Regions from separate parts of the Rhodococcus sp. RS1C4 genome, predicted to be linked through region 2. Evidence: riboswitches for the same ligand, from Rfam matches in the RefSeq annotation. Region 2 holds a riboswitch; each other region holds the start of a gene.

Region 1 (5,860 bases), on a different contig from region 2:
GATATCACCGATCACCTCGGTCGTCGAATCCGTAACCACGATCGCCGGCTGCAACTGATCCACCCCCGCAGGCTCACGCACCGTCAACCCCGCCGACGTCAACGCACTCCGCAACGCATCCAACTGAGGACTACGCACCTTCACCGACGCCTCCGACGCATGATCGATGAAATCCTGCACCGACGTATCCGACACCAACCGACCCCGACCGATCACCACCAGATGCTCCGCCGTCTGCGCCATCTCCGACAACAGATGACTCGACACCAACACCGTCCGACCCTCCGCCGCCAAACGCTGCATGAACTTACGAATCCACACAATGCCCTCAGGATCGAGACCATTCACCGGCTCATCGAACAACAACACCTTCGGATCCCCCAACAACGCCCCCGCCAGACCCAACCGCTGCGACATACCGAGCGAGAAACCACCCGCATTCTTCTTCGCAACCTCACTCAGCCCCACCAACCGAAGCACCTCGTCCACACGAGACCTCGGAATACCGTTCGACGCAGCCATCCACTCCAAATGCGCACGCGCAGAACGATTCGGATGCACCCACTTCGCATCCAACAACGCACCCACACTCCGCAACGGCTGCTTCAACTCGCCATACGGCTTACCCTCGATCAACGCCTGACCACTCGTCGGACGATCCAGACCCAAAATCATCCGCATCGTCGTCGACTTCCCCGCACCATTCGGCCCGAGAAAACCCGTCACAATCCCCGGCTTCACGGAAAAAGACAGATCATCGACCGCCTTCACCGCACCGTACTGCTTCGTCAACCCCGTCACTTGAATCATGGGGTCCACTGTGCCCGATCGACGGGTGCTCGCACATCGCCCGCGAGTCGCGATTCGACTCATCCTTTCGGATGACACCCGTACCTAGGTGAGTGGTTGTGTAGGCCCTGGCCTACACAACCACTCACATAGGAGAACTGGCCTGGGCCCAGAAACGTTTGGGAATGCGGCCCGCGCGGCGGGCCTCGAATCCGGCGCTCACCGCGTGCCGCATCGCCGACGCCATCAGTGCGGGGTCTTTGGCGCGGGTCACGGCGGTGGCGAGAAGAACTGCGTCGCACCCGAGTTCCATCGCCACGGCTGCGTCGCTGGCGGTGCCGATGCCTGCGTCGAGGATGACAGGAACGCCTGCCGCGTCGACGATCATCTCGATGTTGTGTGGGTTGGAGATGCCGAGTCCGGTGCCGATCGGCGCACCGAGTGGCATGACGGCGACGCAGCCGATGTCTTCGAGTCTGCGTGCCAGGACGGGGTCGTCGGTGGTGTACGGGAGTACGTTGAACCCGTCGTCGACGAGTTGCTCTGCGGCCTTGACCAGTTCGATGGCATCGGGCAGCAGTGTTCGCTCGTCGGCGATGACTTCGAGCTTCACCCAGTCGGTTTCGAGTGCTTCGCGTCCGAGCTGTGCAGTGAGAACGGCTTCGGAGGCGCCGCGACAGCCGGCGGTGTTGGGCAGGGGTGCGATGTCGAGCTTGCGCAGTAGATCGAGGACACCGGTGCCGCCTGCGGCGTCGACGCGTCGCATGGCCACGGTGGTCAGCTCGGTGCCCGACGCCACCAGCGCCTCTTCCAGGACGGTCAGGTTCGCTGCTCCTCCGGTGCCCATGATGAGTCGGGATTCGAAGGTTCTGTCCGCGATAGTCAGCACGTCAGCCACCCTGCACCGCGGTGAGGATTTCGATGGTCCAGCCGGGTTCGACGGTGGTGGCGTCCCATCGGCTCTTCGGCAGGACTGTTCCGTCGACGGCGACGGCGATGCCCGTGTCCGGCATGGACAGATCGGCGAGGAGTCGACGCATCGTCAGCCCCTCGGAGAGTGCGTGTTCTTCGCCGTTGACGGTGATCATCGGTGCCTTCCTGTCTCGAATCGGGCTGGATCTGCAGCCTTGGCTTCGGGGAGTGTGTCGCCGGTGAGTAGTGCGGCGACAGCGTCTGTGGTGATGGGTGTCAGCAGGATTCCGTTGCGTCCGTGTCCGGCGGCGACGATGACGCGTTCGGAGACGCGGCCGATGAGTGGTAGGCCGTCGGGGCTCATGGGGCGCAATCCGGCGGCGGCTTCGTGTAGTTCGTATTCGCCGATGCTGGGCATCAGTCGTTCGGCGTCGGCGATGAGGTCGCGGACTCCGGCGACGGTGACCTGGGTGTCGTGGCCGGATTCGTACTGGGTGGCGCCGACGACGAGGCCGTCGCCGCGTGGCACGAGGTAGATGGGGCGGCCGTGGACGCTGCCTCGGATGGTTCGGCTGGGCGGAGCCGTCGCGCTGGGTCGTCGTCGGAGTCGGAGTATTTCGCCTTTGACTGGTCGGACGGGGATGTCCGGGAGAAGGGCGGAGACCTGCGCTCCGGCGGCGACGACGATTCGGTCGGCAGTCAGGGCGTCGAGGTCGGTCACCTGTTCGGCGACGAAGTCGACGCCGGCTGCGGACGCTGTCAGTGCGTCGACGAGGGCGCGGTTGTCGACGGCCTGTTCCGTCGGCGCGAGAAGTCCGAGGCGGATGTTCTGCGCGAGCGAAGGTTCGAGTTCGCGGATCTGCGCCCGGTTCAGGATGTCCAGCTGGTGCCCGTGTTCGCCGACGAATTCTGCGATGGTCCGCAGGTCCTGGGCGTCGGCGGCGTCGAGTGCGACGGTCAACGAGCCCGATGCGGTGAACACGTCGACTCCGAGCTCGCGTGCGAACTCGGGCCAGCGGTCCAGCGAGCGCGCCCCCAGCTTCAGTAGTTCGTGTTCGCCCGGCCATCCCTCGGACAGCGGTGCGAGCATTCCGCCGGCCACCCAGGACGCGCCCGACCCGATGTTCGGGTCGTACAGCTGGACCGACCATCCGTCGCGCTGCGCCCTGGCTGCGACGGCGAGGCCGATGACGCCGCCTCCGACGACGGCAAGCGTTCCGAGCCCCGACTTTTCGAACTGCGGCCCGTCGAACTGCGACTTTTCGAACTTCACCGAGAACCACCCTCACTCCCTGCGCCGGCATGATCCGGTTCAGGTATTGACGGTAAGGACGGGCGTGTCCACTCTCAGCCCCGCGTACCCCAGGACTCCCGTGTATCTGTCTTTCCGACGAGAAGACTACCGTCTGGAGACGTGCATCCCACTCAGAGCTCCCGTGAACGCTTGAACTCTGCCCGCCTGTACCTGTGCACCGACGCCAGGCGCGAGCTCGGCGATCTAGCCCAGTTCGCCGAGGCGGCACTGTCCGGCGGCGTCGACATCATTCAGCTTCGCGACAAGAACTCCGCAGGTGAGCGTGAGTTCGGTCCGCTGGAGGCCAAGGACGAACTGGCTGCGCTGGCCGTTCTGTCCGCGGCCACCAGGCGTCACGGCGCGCTGCTGGCCGTCAACGACCGCGCGGACCTGGCGTTGGCGTCGAACGCCGATGTGTTGCATCTGGGCCAGGGCGATCTGCCGGTGCATTACGCGCGGCAGATCCTCGGACCGGATGTGGTGATCGGACGTTCGACGCAGAACCGTAGCCAGGCGAGTCTGGCGGCGATCGAGGACGGTGTGGACTACTTCGCGACCGGGCCGGTGTGGGCGACGCCGACGAAGCCGAATCGCAAGGCCGCGGGCCTCGAACTGGTGCGCAGCACGGCCGACTCGGCTCCGACACGGCCGTGGTTCGCCATCGGCGGTGTCGACGCCGACAACGTCGACGAGGTCCTTGCGGCCGGCGCGGACCGTGTTGTGGTCGTGCGTGCCATCACGCAGGCCCGCGACCCTCAGGCCGCAGCTCAGGCGCTGGCGGAGAAGCTGAAAGGCAACTAGCTCAGCCAGGCGAGGACGGTCGATGGTGGGAGCACCTGCACCGCCGTCGGCAACCGTTCCTTCAGGCCGCGGTCCGCGGTGACGAGCGCGGTCAGCGCGCTGCCGTCGTGTGCGCGCCGAGCGAGTTCGTCGTCGCCGCTGCCCGACGCATGGATGACGGGGACTCGGGCGTCGTCGAATCGGGCTGCGCGGGCGTCGCCTTCGAGGACGGCTTCGATGGTGGTGAGCCACCCGTAGGTGCCGCCGGGCAGTTCGACGGTGCGCGGCAGGACGTCGGCGAGGGAGGTCAGCAGCTCGCCGGTTGCGCCGCTGCGGTCCTTCCACCAGCCGTTGGGGCGGGAGCCGAGCACGTTGGCGGTGTCGAGCAGTACGCGGAGAGGTTCGGTCCGCAAGGTGGGCCAGCTCGCCGCGAAGCCGGGGTGCAGAGGCAGGGCGTCGACCATGCTTTCGGGAACCCAACGCAGTTCGGTGCTTTCACCGTTCGGGGTGGTGGGAAGCTGAGTGTCGGCGTCGGCGACGACGGTGGTGTACGTCCAACCGCTCGGGGCCGTCGCGGTGAGCTTTTCTCCTCGGACGTTGAGCCGGGCCGCGCCGATTCCTGCTTCTTCGTCGGCTTCACGGACGGCGGCCGTCACTGCGCTCTCGTGCGAGTCCTTCGCGCCGCCCGGAAGCGCCCAGGTTCCGCCCTGGTGACTCCAGAGGGCGCGGTGTTGCAGCAGTACCGTCGGCTCACCGTCTGCGGACGGTGCACGCAGGAGCAGACCTGCGGCTCCGTACCTTCCCCAGTGTCGCGTGCCGTTCTCCCCGACTACCCACCCGTCACCGTCGCCGCGCATACCTCCACACCTTAGGGGACTGCACCTTCGGAGTGTTCGCCGTCCACGTACGCACCGCGGGCGGAAACTTATATGCTCGAACCTGTGAACGTGGTCGGCACTACACCCACTGCTGCCGTACCTCCCACGACGGCCGCCACGGCCTCGGAGAGCGACTCGCGGCGTGAGTTGCGGCGCCTGGCACGGTCGACGCCTGCGCGCATGATCGCCCTGGGCGGTCTGCTGATCGTGTTGCTGGTCGCGACGGGGTTCGTGACGAGCGAGGCTGTGTCCGATCGCGAGTCCACGCTCGATTCGTTGTTGGTGCGCACCGAGCCTCTGGCCAATTCCGCGCAGAATCTGTACGGCGCCCTGTCGGTCGCGGATGCCGCGGCGTCGACGGCGTTCATCTCCGGTGGCCTGGAACCTCAGGCGGTGCGTGATCGGTACGCGCAGGCCATCGGCGACGCGGGCACCGAGCTGATCCGGGCGTCCGGCGGGCTCGGCGAGTCCGACACCGAGGCCAGGGACGCTCTCACGGAGATCGGTGCGGCACTGCCGGTGTACACGGGCCTCGTCGAGACCGCCCGTTCCAACAATCGGAGTGGCAATCCCGTCGGATCGTCGTACCTCGGTGAGGCGTCCACGCTGATGCAGACCTCGCTGCTTCCCCGCGCCGAGGGCCTGTACACGGCGCAGGCATCGCGGGTGTCGACGGATCAGGAAAGGTTCGTCCACCCACCGGTGTTCGCTATCGCGACCATCGTCGTCGTCCTCGGACTGCTGGTGTTGGCTCAGCTGTACTTGTCGCGGCGCACGCACCGGACCCTGAACTGGGGGTTTCTGACGGCGTCGGGTCTGGTCACGGTGCTCCTCGGGTGGATGCTGGTGGCCGGGCTCATCTCCGCGACCGCGACCGACCGTGCGCTGGACCGCGGTGTCACCCCGCTGCAGAAGCTCACCACGGGGTTCATCCTCGCTCAGCAGGCCAGGTCCGACGAGACTCTCAACCTCGTGCGCCGCGGCAGCACCCGCGAGTACGACGCCGAATTCAACGACAACACGCAGAAACTGGCCGATCTGTTCGACGGTGATGCGGCGATGACGGAGTCGTTGGCCAAGTGGAAGACCGCGCATCAGCGGATCGACGACGCGTTGGCCGTCGGCGATTTCAACACCGCCGTCACCATCGCGACGGGAAGCGGCGTCGCAGATTCGGCGGTTCAGTTCAAGGCTCTCGACGACATGC
Region 2 (5,860 bases):
AGTGATCGACGCCGTCAGCCCGGACCGGAAAGTCCACGTCCTCGCGCACGACTGGGGCGCAGTCCAGGCCTGGGAAGCAGCGGCCGAGCCACACGCCATCGACCGCATCGCCTCCTACACATCCATTTCCGGTCCCAACCTCGACCACCTCGGCAAATGGTCGCGCTCGCGCCTCGCGAAACCGACGGCGGAGGGCATACGACACGTCCTCGCCCAGGTGCGCGCCTCCTGGTACACGGTCACGTTCCATATCCCCGGACTGTCGACGCTGCGAATCAAACGCCAGTTCGCCAAAGGGTGGCCCGCGTTCCTGCAGGAGTTCTCGGGCGTCGATCCTGCTCTGGTGACACAGAATTCGACCCTGTGGTCCGATGCAACCAACGGCACCAACCTCTATCGCGCCAACATCGTTCCACGACTGACGAAGCCGCGGGAACGCTACGTGGACATCCCCGTCCAACTGATCGTGAACACCGAGGACGTCGCCGTGCGCCCGTACCACTACGCGGACACAGGCAAGTGGGTGAAGAACTTGACTCGCAACGACATTCCAGCAGGCCACTGGTCGCCGATCTCCCACGCGCGCGACATCGCGGAACTCACCAAGACATACATCGCCGGACTGGCCGCTGAGTAGCCGGCCGTCGACCGAAGAACATCTCAGGGCGCGAGAACCAGCTTGTGCCGCACCGATGATGCTCGGCTCCATGCCTTCTCGACGTCGGACAGCGGAACTTCCTCGTACTCGATCCGAAGCTTGCCTTCGGCTGCCCAGTCACTGATCCGACGGTAGGCGTCGACCACCGCTTGCGGCCCGTGGTGAATCGGCATGAACCCTGCGACTGTCGCTCCCAGTGCCCTCATGAGCTGTGCCGGGATCGTGATGTCGGCTCCGGCTCGGTCGCCGATCTGAATGGACCGCACGCCTCGGTTTCCCGCCCGAAGCGCGGCGAGTGCCACAGTGCCCCAGGTGTAATCGAGGATCACGTCGACGCCTCCGGACGCGTCGCGGATCGCTGCCGTCAGGTCGCCTTCGGTCGAGCCGACGGCGACCACACCGGTGGCGCCGAGTTCCAGCGTCGCCTCCAATGCCTGCCGGTCGCGTCCGACGACCGTGATGGACCCGGCGCCGAGCAAGGACGCAGCCTGCACGGCGATGCGCCCGACCACGCCGGTGCCGCCCAGGATGACGACGCTCTCGCCTGCCTTCAGGTGCGCCCCCTCGACGAGCGGCATACTTCCCGCCAGGCCTGCGTTTCCCAAGGTCGCGGCGGTTCCGAAGTCCAGGCCGTCCGGAATGTCGATCAGGTTGCCCACGGGTACGGGCGCGAACTCGGCCATCGAACCGAACGGAGCCCGCGGCAGGGAGAAGTACACCCGACGTCCGTCGGCGGTGACACCACCGCCTTCGATGCCTGCGATCACGGGCAGGGTTCGCGGGCTCAGGTAGTGCCCGCCCGAGGCGATGGCAATATCGACGGCATTGATCGTGGCCGCTTCCACCCGAAGCACCTCGATGCCCTCCGCACCCGTCGGGTCCTCGTGATCGGCGAACCTCGGAATCCCGTACTCGGTCAGAACTGCTGCTTTCACGACGTGCCTCCACCCATCGTCCGCACCCTCACGCGGGTGACTGAATCGGTATTCACTGAATCTAGATTCAGTCTGTACGCTACACATGTAGCTGTCAACCGAAAGGGCGCATGTGCCGACCACTTCACGCGAGCTTCAAGCCGCCCGAACCCGCACGGAACTCGAGCACGCCGCGCGCGTCGTGTTCGCGCGGACGGGATACCTCGCGGCCAAGATCACCGACATCACGCGCGAGGCCGGCCGGTCGACGGGGTCGTTCTACAACCATTTCGACAGCAAGGACGCACTACTGCTCGCCCTCGCCGAACGGCTCGGCGAGGAAGCCGACGCGATAGTCGCCGCGCAGGATCCGGTCGCACGAACCGCGCGAACCATGCGTCCCCACCTCGAGGTGTTCTGGCGGATCTTCGGCGAGAATCGAACAGTCATCGACGCGCTCCGCGACGCAGCCCTCGTCAACGACGAACTCTCCTCCCGTGTCGAAGAATTCACCATCCTGCAGTTCGAGCCGTGGGTCGACAGACTGCGCGGATTCGAGAGCGACGGCGTCGAGCTGCCGGCGTCACCCGCGGTGACGGCGCAGCTCGTAGCCGGCGCCGCCGAGTCGTTCGCACGCCGATGGACGGGCGAACCGTCGCACGGACTCGATGCGCTCGTCGACTTCGTCGATCGCGCAGTCTTCGGTCCACTCGTGAACACACGCCCCGATCAGGCGAGGTGACCACGCAGCGTGTCGGAGGTGTAGTCCCTACGGAAGAGCCCCCGCGACTGCAGGACAGGTACCACATGGTCGACGAAGTCGTCCAAACCGTCCGGATACAGCGGGGGCATCAGGTTGAAGCCGTCCGCTGCACCGCCGTCGATCCAGGCCTCGATCTCGTCGGCGATGGACTCGGGAGTGCCGATCATCGTCGCGTGGCCGCCGCCTGCGGCGAGCGTGCCGAGCAGCTCACCGACGGTCGGGGAGTCCTTCGCGATGATCCGAAGGATGGTCTCGTACCGTCCGTGGGGCCCGGTGAATTCCTCGATGGGAGGCAGTGAAGGGACAGGAGCATCGAGTTCCCACGCACTGCAGTCTTGTTCGACGAACGTGCTCAGTTGTTTCAACGACTGCTCCACCGGCAACAAGGCGTCGAGCTCGTCCTTCTTCGCTCTCGCCTCGGCTGTGGTCGATCCGACGTAGGTCACGAGGCCGGGCATGATGCCGACGGACGCCGGTTCCCGTCCAGCGCTGCGGACCCGCGCCTTCACATCTGCGTAATACGCTGCGCCGGAGTCGATATCGTAGGCAACTGCATAGATCGCCTCGGCGTAGCGGGCGGCCAGATCCCGGCCCTGCCCCGACGCGCCCGCCTGGAACAGCACCGGCCGGCCTTGCGGCGAACGAGGGACCGTCAGTGGACCGTCGACCCGGAAATGTTTGCCCGAGTGGTCGATCCGGTTCACCTTGTCCGGATCGGCGTACACGCCGTCACGGTCGAGCACGAGCGCGTCGGCGTCCCACGTGTCCCACAGAGCGAGGGCGACGTCGACGAACTCCTCGGCACGCGCGTATCGCTCACCGCGAGGCGGGATCTCGTCGAAGCCGTGATTGCGTGCCTCGGCGTCGAACATCGAGGTGACGACGTTCCATCCGGCACGTCCGCCGCTGATGTGGTCGAGGGAGGCGAGCAGGCGCGCGGCGTGGAACGGCGTGTAGAACGTGGTGGACACCGTGGTCACCAGACCGATGTGCGTCGTCGCCCGCGCCATCGCCGTCATCGCGGTGATCGGTTCCAGAAACCATGTTCCCGCTCCTGCCGGGTCACGCACCGAGTGGCCGTCGGCGAAGAACACCGCATCGAGCTTGCCGCGCTCCGCCGTTTGTGCGAGCTTCTCGTAGTACCCGATGTCGCCCAGATCCTCGACGCGCGAACGCGGATGTCGCCAGGCGGCGCTGTGGTGACCGCAGTTGTACAGGAAGGCGTTCAGATGCATCATCAGTCCTTGACCAATCCACCGTCCACGACGAGATTCTGGCCGGTCACCGAACGGGACCACGGCGATGCGAAGAACAGCAACGCATCGGCGAACTCCTCGGGCGTCACCACACGCTTCAGTGGAGTGGAGGCGGCGATGAAATCGAAGACCTCCTCCGGCGTCGCGGCGCTCGCGTCGGTGGTGCGCAACAGGCCGCCGGACACCATGTTGACGGTGATGCCGTCGCCGCCGAGGTCGGCCGCAAGCGTCCTGGTCAGGGACAGAAGCGCGGCCTTCGATGCCGTGTAGTCGTGATACGGCACCACCGGGTTCTGAAACAGGTTGGTGCCGACGTTGACGATCCGGCCCGATCCGGCGGCCCGCATACCCGGCACCGCGCGCTGAGTCGTGTTGAGTGCGCCGCGCACTGCGCCTTGGAACTGGGCGTCGAACTGGTCCCAGGAGATGGTGTCCGCCTTGCTGCGCGCGTCACCGTCGAACGAGAAATCGGCGAGAGCATTGTTGACGACGGTGGTCACCGACGTGCCGAAATGCTGCTCGGCTGCGGTGAACAGGGCGTCGACCTGGGCGGGATCGGTGACGTCGGCAGCGACGGCCACACCACCGATCTCCGACGCCAGTGCCTCCGCAGCCTCGCGGCTACGTCGATAGTTGACGACGACGCGTGCTCCCTGCGCAGCGAACGCGCGGGCCACTGCGGTTCCCAGGCCCCGTCCGGCTCCGGTGACGACGACGGTCTGACGATCGAAGTTCATGCGTGTGCCTCTCGCTCGGCGGACACCACGAACGTGAGGATGCACGGACACCCAGATAAAACTTTCGATCCGCGCTGACATCCCTACGCTGGTGTTGACCAGATCAGGTTCGACGGGTGTGTTCTCAGCCGCGTCGGTGCGGCACCCCGTGTCGACTGCACACTGTAGTCCCTTCGCGGGGCGCTACCGTCTATCACTCCGTCTACGGCGATCTATCGAAATTTGTAGAGAGTGATAGATCGCCCTACGGTCGGGCTAGCCGATGACCGCCCATCCGTGTGCCGGCACCGTCGTCCGTCCCCGGTCCACGGAGGCAACACCTGCCAGGACTTCACCGGAGATGCGGTAGTCGACGGTGTCGTCGCCGAGATTGAGCGCGACGTGCAGTGCGTTGTCGCCACTGTGGACCCGATAGAGCATCGCGGTGTTGGCCAGCTCGACGGTCTCGGTTTTCGCAGTGTGCAGCCACGGAGCGCGTCGACGTAGTCCGATCAGTTCCTGGTGCAGGTGGAACGTCGACCATCCCGCCGAATCGAGTTGCTCACGGGTCATGGGGAACTCGGGCCGGACGTCGTCGTCGCCGCCGACGCGCTCCTCCTTGACGCCGCGGAATCCCTGCTCGTCGCCGTAATAGATCATCGGTGTTCCACCAGTGGTGAACAGCGTGACGAGCGCGTGGGGGAGATGCCGTTCGTCGGAGATGGTGCTGGCGATGCGATTGACATCGTGGTTGCCCACGAACGTGGCGGGCACGAAGGTGTCGAGCCACTCGTTGTGGCGACCGAGGGCGTGCGAGAGCTCGAAGAAGTTCTGCTCCGCGATTGCACTCCACGTCGCCTTCCACAGCTCGTACTGGGTCACCGAGTCCAGCGAGCTCCGCTGCACGATCTGTGCGTAGTCACCGTGGATGACCTCGCCGAGGAAATACGCGTCGGGGAACCGTTCGCGGACCCGCGGTAGTACGGTCGCCCAGAACTCCGGCGGCACAGCATATGCCGCATCCAGACGCCATCCGTCGGCGCCGCGGCCGAGCCAGTGTTGCATGACGTCGACGACGTAGTCCTGCACTGCCGCGCTGCTGTGGTCGAGCGCGACGAGTTCGTCGTGACCTTCGAAGTTGCGGTGACGCCCGGAGGCGTCGAGATGAAACCAGGATGCCGCGTCGGAGTCCCCGGCAAGAGCGCTCTGGAACCGTGGAAAGCTCTGCCCCACATGATTGAAGACACCGTCGAGCATGACCCTGATTCCACGGCCGTGCGCTCGGTCGATCAGAGTGTCGAAGTCCTCGTCGGTACCGAGCCGCTCATCGACGCGCAGGTGGTCGACGGTCTCGTACCCGTGGCCTTCCGAGGCGAAGATGGGACCGAGTGCGACACCGGACGCCCCGAGTTCCAGTGCGTAGTCGAGCCATTCGACCACCTTGAGCAACCGATGCTCCTCGGCCAAGGAGGTTCCGTCCCACTCTCGCACCGGCGCACCGGCGAATCCGAGAGGATAGACATGCCACCAGATTGCGTGCTCGACCCAGGACG
Region 3 (5,860 bases), on a different contig from region 2:
AGAACCACCACGCGATCCGAGAGGTACACGGCCTCTCGGATGTCGTGCGTGATCATCAGTACCGTCCAGCGGTAGCGAAGCCAGACGTCCTGCAACCATTCCTGCATGTCTGTTCGGGTCAGCGAGTCCAACGCGCCGAACGGTTCGTCGAGCAGGAGTAGGTCGTGGCCTTGAACGACGGTCCGGAGGAGTGCGGCGCGTTGGCGCATTCCCCCAGACATCTCCGAGGGCCGAGCGTTCTCGTACCCAGCGAGTCCGAAGACGTCGAACAGGTCCCGAGCCCGGGTACGCGCCTCTTTCTTCGGAACGCCCTGCACCTCGAGGCCGAGGGTCGTGTTGTCCAGCACCGACCGCCAGGGGAACAGCAGGTCTTTCTGCGGCATGTAGGCACTGCGGGGTGCTTCGACGACACCCCCGTCCGGCGAGTCGAGGCCGGCCACCATGTTGAAGATGGTGCTCTTGCCGGATCCGCTCGGGCCGATCACCGACACGAATTCACCGGGTTCGACGTCGAAGTCGATGCCGTCCAGGATCGTGCGGTTGCCGTAGGACTTCGTCAGGCCTGCCACGTGCACTCTGCTCATCGCGGCTGTTCCTCTCGTCCCCGTTCGTCGCGAGCCCAGGGTATGAACAGTCTCTCGACGACGTACGTCAGCAAGAAGAGCAGGACGCTGATGACGGCGGTGACGAGGACGGCAGCGAGCACCAGATCGGTACGAAACGAGTTTTTCTGCTGGCTCATGTAGATGCCGAGGCCCGCGCTCGCGCCGGCATATTCCGCGAAGATCGCACCGACGACGGCGTAGGTGATGCCGATTCGGAGCGAGGTGAAGAACCGCGGCATCGCCGACGGTAGACGCACGTATCTGAACTGCTGCCAGCGGCCGGCTCCCATGCTCGACAGGAGCGCTCGGGCGTCGCGATCGGCCGAGGCGAAGCCCTCGATCAGGCCGATTGCCATGGGAAAGAAGGTCGCCAACGCAATGACGAGGATTTTCGGAAGCAAGCCGAACCCGAACCAGATGATCAGCAGGGGCGCGATCGCGATGATCGGCAGTGTCTGCGACACCACGAACAACGGAACGACTGCTCGACGCAGCCAGGGCGAGAAGTCGACGGCGACAGCGAGAATCCAGGCGACGACGCAGGATACGGTGAAGCCGATGACCGTGACCTGCAGTGTCGCTGCAGCATTGGCCGCGATCGCGTCTCGATGCGCCCATCCCTGACTCAGGATTCGCGTGGGTGAGGGAAGTACCTGAGGCCGAATTCCACTGACGGTGACGTAGATCTGCCACACCGCGACGAGGACGACGACGATGGTTGCCGACGGCAGGGCCCAGCGAACGAGAGCCCGCCCGTCCGCTCCGGCAGTCGGCCATCGCCTGACACCGCGTGCGGCCGGAGACGCCTCGGAAGACGCGTCGCCGATCGCCGAGGTAGTCATTCGGCGACGTACTCGTCGGTGAAGTACGTGGACCAGTCGGGCTCGGACGAGAGCGGCGCGCCGTTCTCGTCCACCAGAACCCCGTTGTCGTACAAGAACTTCGAGTACTCGGTCCACTTGTCGAGGTTCTGCGTACCGACCGTGCCGTCGTCGGTGCGCATGTACTTGTCCGCCAACATTCGTTGGCTCTCGAAGACCAACGATTCGTCCGTGAAGGTTCCCGGGTTGGCGTCGATGACGTCCTGGGCGGCGCGATCGGGGTCGTCGGCCGCAAGCTGGTACCCGCGTTGCAGTGCCTGGACGAATTTCCCGGCTTCATCGGAGTTGTCGGCCAGCCAGTTCTCGTTGCCGCTGATGGTGATGGCGTACGCGTCGGGGAACGCGTAGTCGGTGTTCTCGAAGTACTTCATCGGGGTCCCGCTGTGCTCGGCTTCGATGCCTTCCCATGCGAGATAGGAGACGGTGAAGTCCGCGGTACCGGAGTACACGGCTTCGTACGCCGACGTCCCCAGCACCACGGTCTCGTACTCGCCTCTACCACCGTCGTTCTGGATAACCTGTCGTAGGCCTGCCTGCTCACCGGTGTCGCCGAAGCCGGCGTACACCTTGCCGTCCAATGCCTTGGGGCTCGGAATGTCGTCGCGGTCTGCGCGGACACCGATTGCCGTCGCCCAGTGTTGCAGGGGGGCGAGCACCGAAACGATCTGCGCACCGGCGGCTTTCGCGAAGACGGTGGAGCTCTGCGTGCTGATCCCGAACTCCGCGTTACCGGAATCGACGAGGGTGTCCGACGAAGTGTTGTTGTACGGCAACACCTCTACGTCCAGCCCGGCGTCCGCGAAGTAGCCCTCCTGGAGGGCGACGTACAAGCCGGTGTGATTGGTGTTGGGTGTCCAGTCGAGCGCGAATCTGATGGTGTCCGAATCGTTCGTTTGCGCGCACGAGGTCAAGCCCGCCACGGAGATCGCGGCGCACGCAAGGGCGAGGAGACGTTTCATCGTGCCACCGGCCACGGCGTCGGGTGAAGTGCGGTGTCCCAGAACATCAGTTCGTACCGGGTGGCGACGCGAAACGCCTGCGTCATGGCGTGGCGCTGCACGTCCGTCGCCGCAGCAGCCGCGTCGTCGACGAGGGCGCGGGCGCCGTCGACGAGCGTGCGGAACTCGTCGGAATCGTACGTGGACACCCACCGTGCATAGGGGTGTTCGGGGTCGCGCTGCAGGACTTCCCGTGCCGCGAGCGACAAGCGAACTGCCACGTCGGCATAGATCCAGTAGCACGGAAGTACGGCCGCGGCCGCGACTACGTAGGGCTCGGTCGCGGCGGTGGCGACGAGGTACGAGACGTAGCCGAGGCACGCCGGTGAATGTTCGATCTCGGCACCGGGGCTCGGTAGCGCGTCGCTGGACAGCAGCGACGCATGAAGTGACGCTTCGGCGACGGCACCTGCCGCAGACGATGCCCAGAACGCCGCGGTCTGCGTGTCCGGCGCTCTCGACGCCAGGATGGACAGGGCTTTGGCGTATCCGGCCAGGTAGAGCTCGTCCTGGGCGATGTACGTGCGGAACGCGTCCAGCGGAAGCGTGCCGTCACCGAGGAGCTCGAGGAACTCGAGATCGTCGATCGCGGCGCGCAGATCCGCCGTCGCGTCCCACAGGTGATCCGTGTAGCGACCGGAATCGCCGGGTTTTTCCGAGTGCACCGAGTGCACAGGCGTTGTCATCGCCTTGACATCCCTTCGTCAGCATTACCTGCATCAGGTTCGACGGGTGTGATCTCAGCATCCGCATGTACGGACGCACCCCGTGTCAGAACATCGCCGACCCTAGCACTCTCGTCGGCGATCCGTTACTGCATGTCCTCGAGCTCCTTGCCGTTGGTCTCGGGAATCTTCGATTTGACGAAGAAGAACGAGACTGCCGCCATGACGGCGAAGAATCCGTAGATCGCCCACAGGCCGATCGCTTGGGTGAGCGGCGGGAAGGCAAGTGTGACAGCGAAATTGGCCAGCCAGTTCGCGGCGGTTCCGATTCCGAGGGCGACGGCGCGCATACGGTTGGGGAACATCTCGCCGAGAAGAACCCACATGATGGGTCCCCACGTCGCCGCGAAGAAGATCACGAACAGGTTCGCTCCGACCAACGCGACGGCACCCCACGGGCTCGGGAGGGACACGTCGTCGCCACTGCCGATCTGTTGGGAGAACGAGATCGCTGCCATCAGCAGACCGACGAACATGCCGACGGAACCACCCAGGAGCAGTTTGCGTCGGCCGATTCGGTCGACGAACAGAATGGCCACGAAGGTCATCGTGACGTTGATGATCGAGGTGATGACCGACGTCGTGAACGACTGGTCCTCGGTGAAGCCGACGGACTTCCACAGCGTCGTCGAGTAGTAGAAGATCGCGTTGATGCCGACGAACTGTTGCAGGACGGCCATGACGATGCCGACCCACACGATCGGCTGGAGCCCGAACTTAGGGCCGCGGATGTCGGCGAACGAGGCCTTCTCCTCCTTGCGGAGAGTGAGGCGGATTTCGTGGACTCGCTCGTCGGGATGCAGTTCACCGGTGATGTTGGCGAGGATGTCGGCAGCTTCCTGGTCGAGGTGCTTGCCGACGAGGTAGCGAGGTGACTCGGGGATGGTGACTGCGAGCAGGCCGTAGATCAGGGCCGGTACGACGCCGACGAGGAACATCCAGCGCCAGGCTTCCTGACCGAGCCAGAGGTCGTTGGACGCACCGTCCGCGGCGCCCTGCAGCAGGGCGTCGGAGAGAAGGGCGGCGAAAATCCCGAGGGTGATGGCGAGTTGCTGCAGTGACGCCAGACTTCCGCGCCATTTCGCGGGAGCGATCTCGGCGATGTAGGCGGGCGCGATGACGGAGGCGATACCGATACCGAGGCCGCCGAGGATGCGCCACAGGATCAGGTCGGGGACGCTGAAGGCGAGGCCCGATCCCAGCGAGGAGATGGTGAACAGGGCCGAGCCCAGCACCATCACTTTCTTGCGGCCCCATCGATCGGCGAGCGAGCCCGCGAACCAGGCGCCGACGGCGCACCCGATCAGCGCGATGGCGACGACGAAGCCGGTGGTGAACGAGCCAAGTGAGAAACGGCCTTCGATGGCGTCGACGGCCCCGTTGATCACGGAGCTGTCGAAACCGAACAGGAAGCCGCCGACCGCGGCGGCGACGCTGACGCCTATGACTTTGGCGTTGCGTCGAGTCGGCGTGGTGGACATCGGGAAAACTCCTTCCCGGTCGGAGAGCTCAGTGCTCTCGGCCGCGACAGATGATCGTGCGGCGGTCTCGCCGTACGGCTGTCAGCTTATGCCCGGTCGTTCGCACTGCGAAACACACCGGTCACTTCAACTCGAACGCCGTGTCGGACACGGTGAAACCATGCCCTACCTGGTCGGTGCAGGAGACCCCGGCGAGCTCGTCGACCCTGCACGTGATGCCGTTCGACGTACCCGACCCGGGTATCGAGAGCGTTTCACTGTAGGGGAGCGGAGTGGCGATGGCGTCGAACCGATGGAACCGAGGGTCACCGGAGCTCAGGAATCGCGCCGCGGTGCCGGCCGTCAGCTCGATCGTGTTGGGAGCCACTCGAGAATCCGGAGCGCCGCTGCCCTCGACCCGGGGAGCAGTGGGCGGGAACTCGCCGTGACAGCCGGCGACCGACGCATCGGTGATGAACACGGCGCATTCGAATTTCCCGGTAGGGGAGGTGAAGTAGTAGAAACCGCTGAGCCCCTCGTAACGAGCGGGGTCGGCGACTGCGGGCGTGGTGGTCGAGTTCGTCGTCGGCAGAGTGGTCGACCGCAGAGTGGTCGTCTGCGCGGGAGTTGTCGTGGCCGGGGGTGTGGTCGTCCGGATCACCGACGGCGGATCGGTGTCCACCGTCGCGAGCGGCGCCGTTGCGTTCCCCGACGACTGCGTGCTGCACCCGGACAGGAGGACGGCGGCAAGCCCGCACGCTGCACCAGCGTAGATCCGAACCCGCGTCATACGGCTCAGCATAAAGAACGTCGCGGACATGAACGACGATCCGCGCCGACGGGGAGTTGGTACGTTGGCGAACGCCGGTAGATCGTAGGAGGGGCCATGAGCGAGACGACATGCCAGGTGCGCACGCCCGACGGTGATGTGATCGGCCATCAGGACGGGTCGGTCCACGCGTGGAAGGGCATTCCCTACGCGGCGCCGACGGACGGTGAACATCGATTTCGATCCCCTCGCCCCGTCGAACCGTGGACACAGCCGCGGGACTGCAGGCACTTCGGGTCCGTCGCTCCGCAGGGCCTGGACAACCCGGTACCCATCGATCCCGACATCCCCATGTCGGAGGACTGCCTGTCGCTCAACGTGTGGGCGCCGGAGCCGGACGGAACCCCGCGACCGGTCATGGT

The links. A riboswitch is a leader RNA that binds a small molecule or an ion and turns the genes downstream of it on or off. The one in region 2 is predicted to bind thiamine pyrophosphate.
Region 1: linked by a shared signal. The riboswitch ahead of thiO (glycine oxidase ThiO) and the one ahead of CH289_RS07545 (3-oxoacyl-ACP reductase) in region 2 are both predicted to bind thiamine pyrophosphate.
Region 3: linked by a shared signal. The riboswitch ahead of CH289_RS16555 (TenA family protein) and the one ahead of CH289_RS07545 (3-oxoacyl-ACP reductase) in region 2 are both predicted to bind thiamine pyrophosphate.

The regions. Positions count from the first base shown of each region.
Region 1 covers NZ_NOXZ01000028.1:72,573-78,432, reverse strand. Annotated here, with positions in the region: gene CH289_RS13795 (ABC transporter ATP-binding protein) at 1-810, opposite strand, end outside; gene thiG (thiazole synthase) at 935-1,687, opposite strand; gene thiS (sulfur carrier protein ThiS) at 1,680-1,877, opposite strand; gene thiO (glycine oxidase ThiO) at 1,874-2,974, opposite strand; TPP riboswitch at 2,974-3,086, opposite strand; gene thiE (thiamine phosphate synthase) at 3,116-3,796, shown strand; gene CH289_RS13770 (NUDIX hydrolase) at 3,793-4,632, opposite strand; gene CH289_RS13765 (hypothetical protein) at 4,723-5,860, shown strand, end outside.
Region 2 covers NZ_NOXZ01000017.1:180,692-186,551, forward strand. Annotated here, with positions in the region: gene CH289_RS07525 (alpha/beta fold hydrolase) at 1-637, shown strand, start outside; gene CH289_RS07530 (quinone oxidoreductase family protein) at 661-1,593, opposite strand; gene CH289_RS07535 (TetR/AcrR family transcriptional regulator) at 1,706-2,314, shown strand; gene CH289_RS07540 (LLM class flavin-dependent oxidoreductase) at 2,302-3,573, opposite strand; gene CH289_RS07545 (3-oxoacyl-ACP reductase) at 3,573-4,328, opposite strand; TPP riboswitch at 4,392-4,487, opposite strand; gene CH289_RS07550 (alpha-amylase family glycosyl hydrolase) at 4,584-5,860, opposite strand, start outside.
Region 3 covers NZ_NOXZ01000032.1:3,780-9,639, forward strand. Annotated here, with positions in the region: gene CH289_RS16540 (ABC transporter ATP-binding protein) at 1-584, opposite strand, end outside; gene CH289_RS16545 (ABC transporter permease) at 581-1,447, opposite strand; gene CH289_RS16550 (ABC transporter substrate-binding protein) at 1,444-2,445, opposite strand; gene CH289_RS16555 (TenA family protein) at 2,442-3,170, opposite strand; TPP riboswitch at 3,164-3,263, opposite strand; partial or broken gene CH289_RS16560 (sugar porter family MFS transporter) at 3,296-4,738, opposite strand; gene CH289_RS16565 (hypothetical protein) at 4,812-5,459, opposite strand; gene CH289_RS16570 (carboxylesterase/lipase family protein) at 5,556-5,860, shown strand, end outside.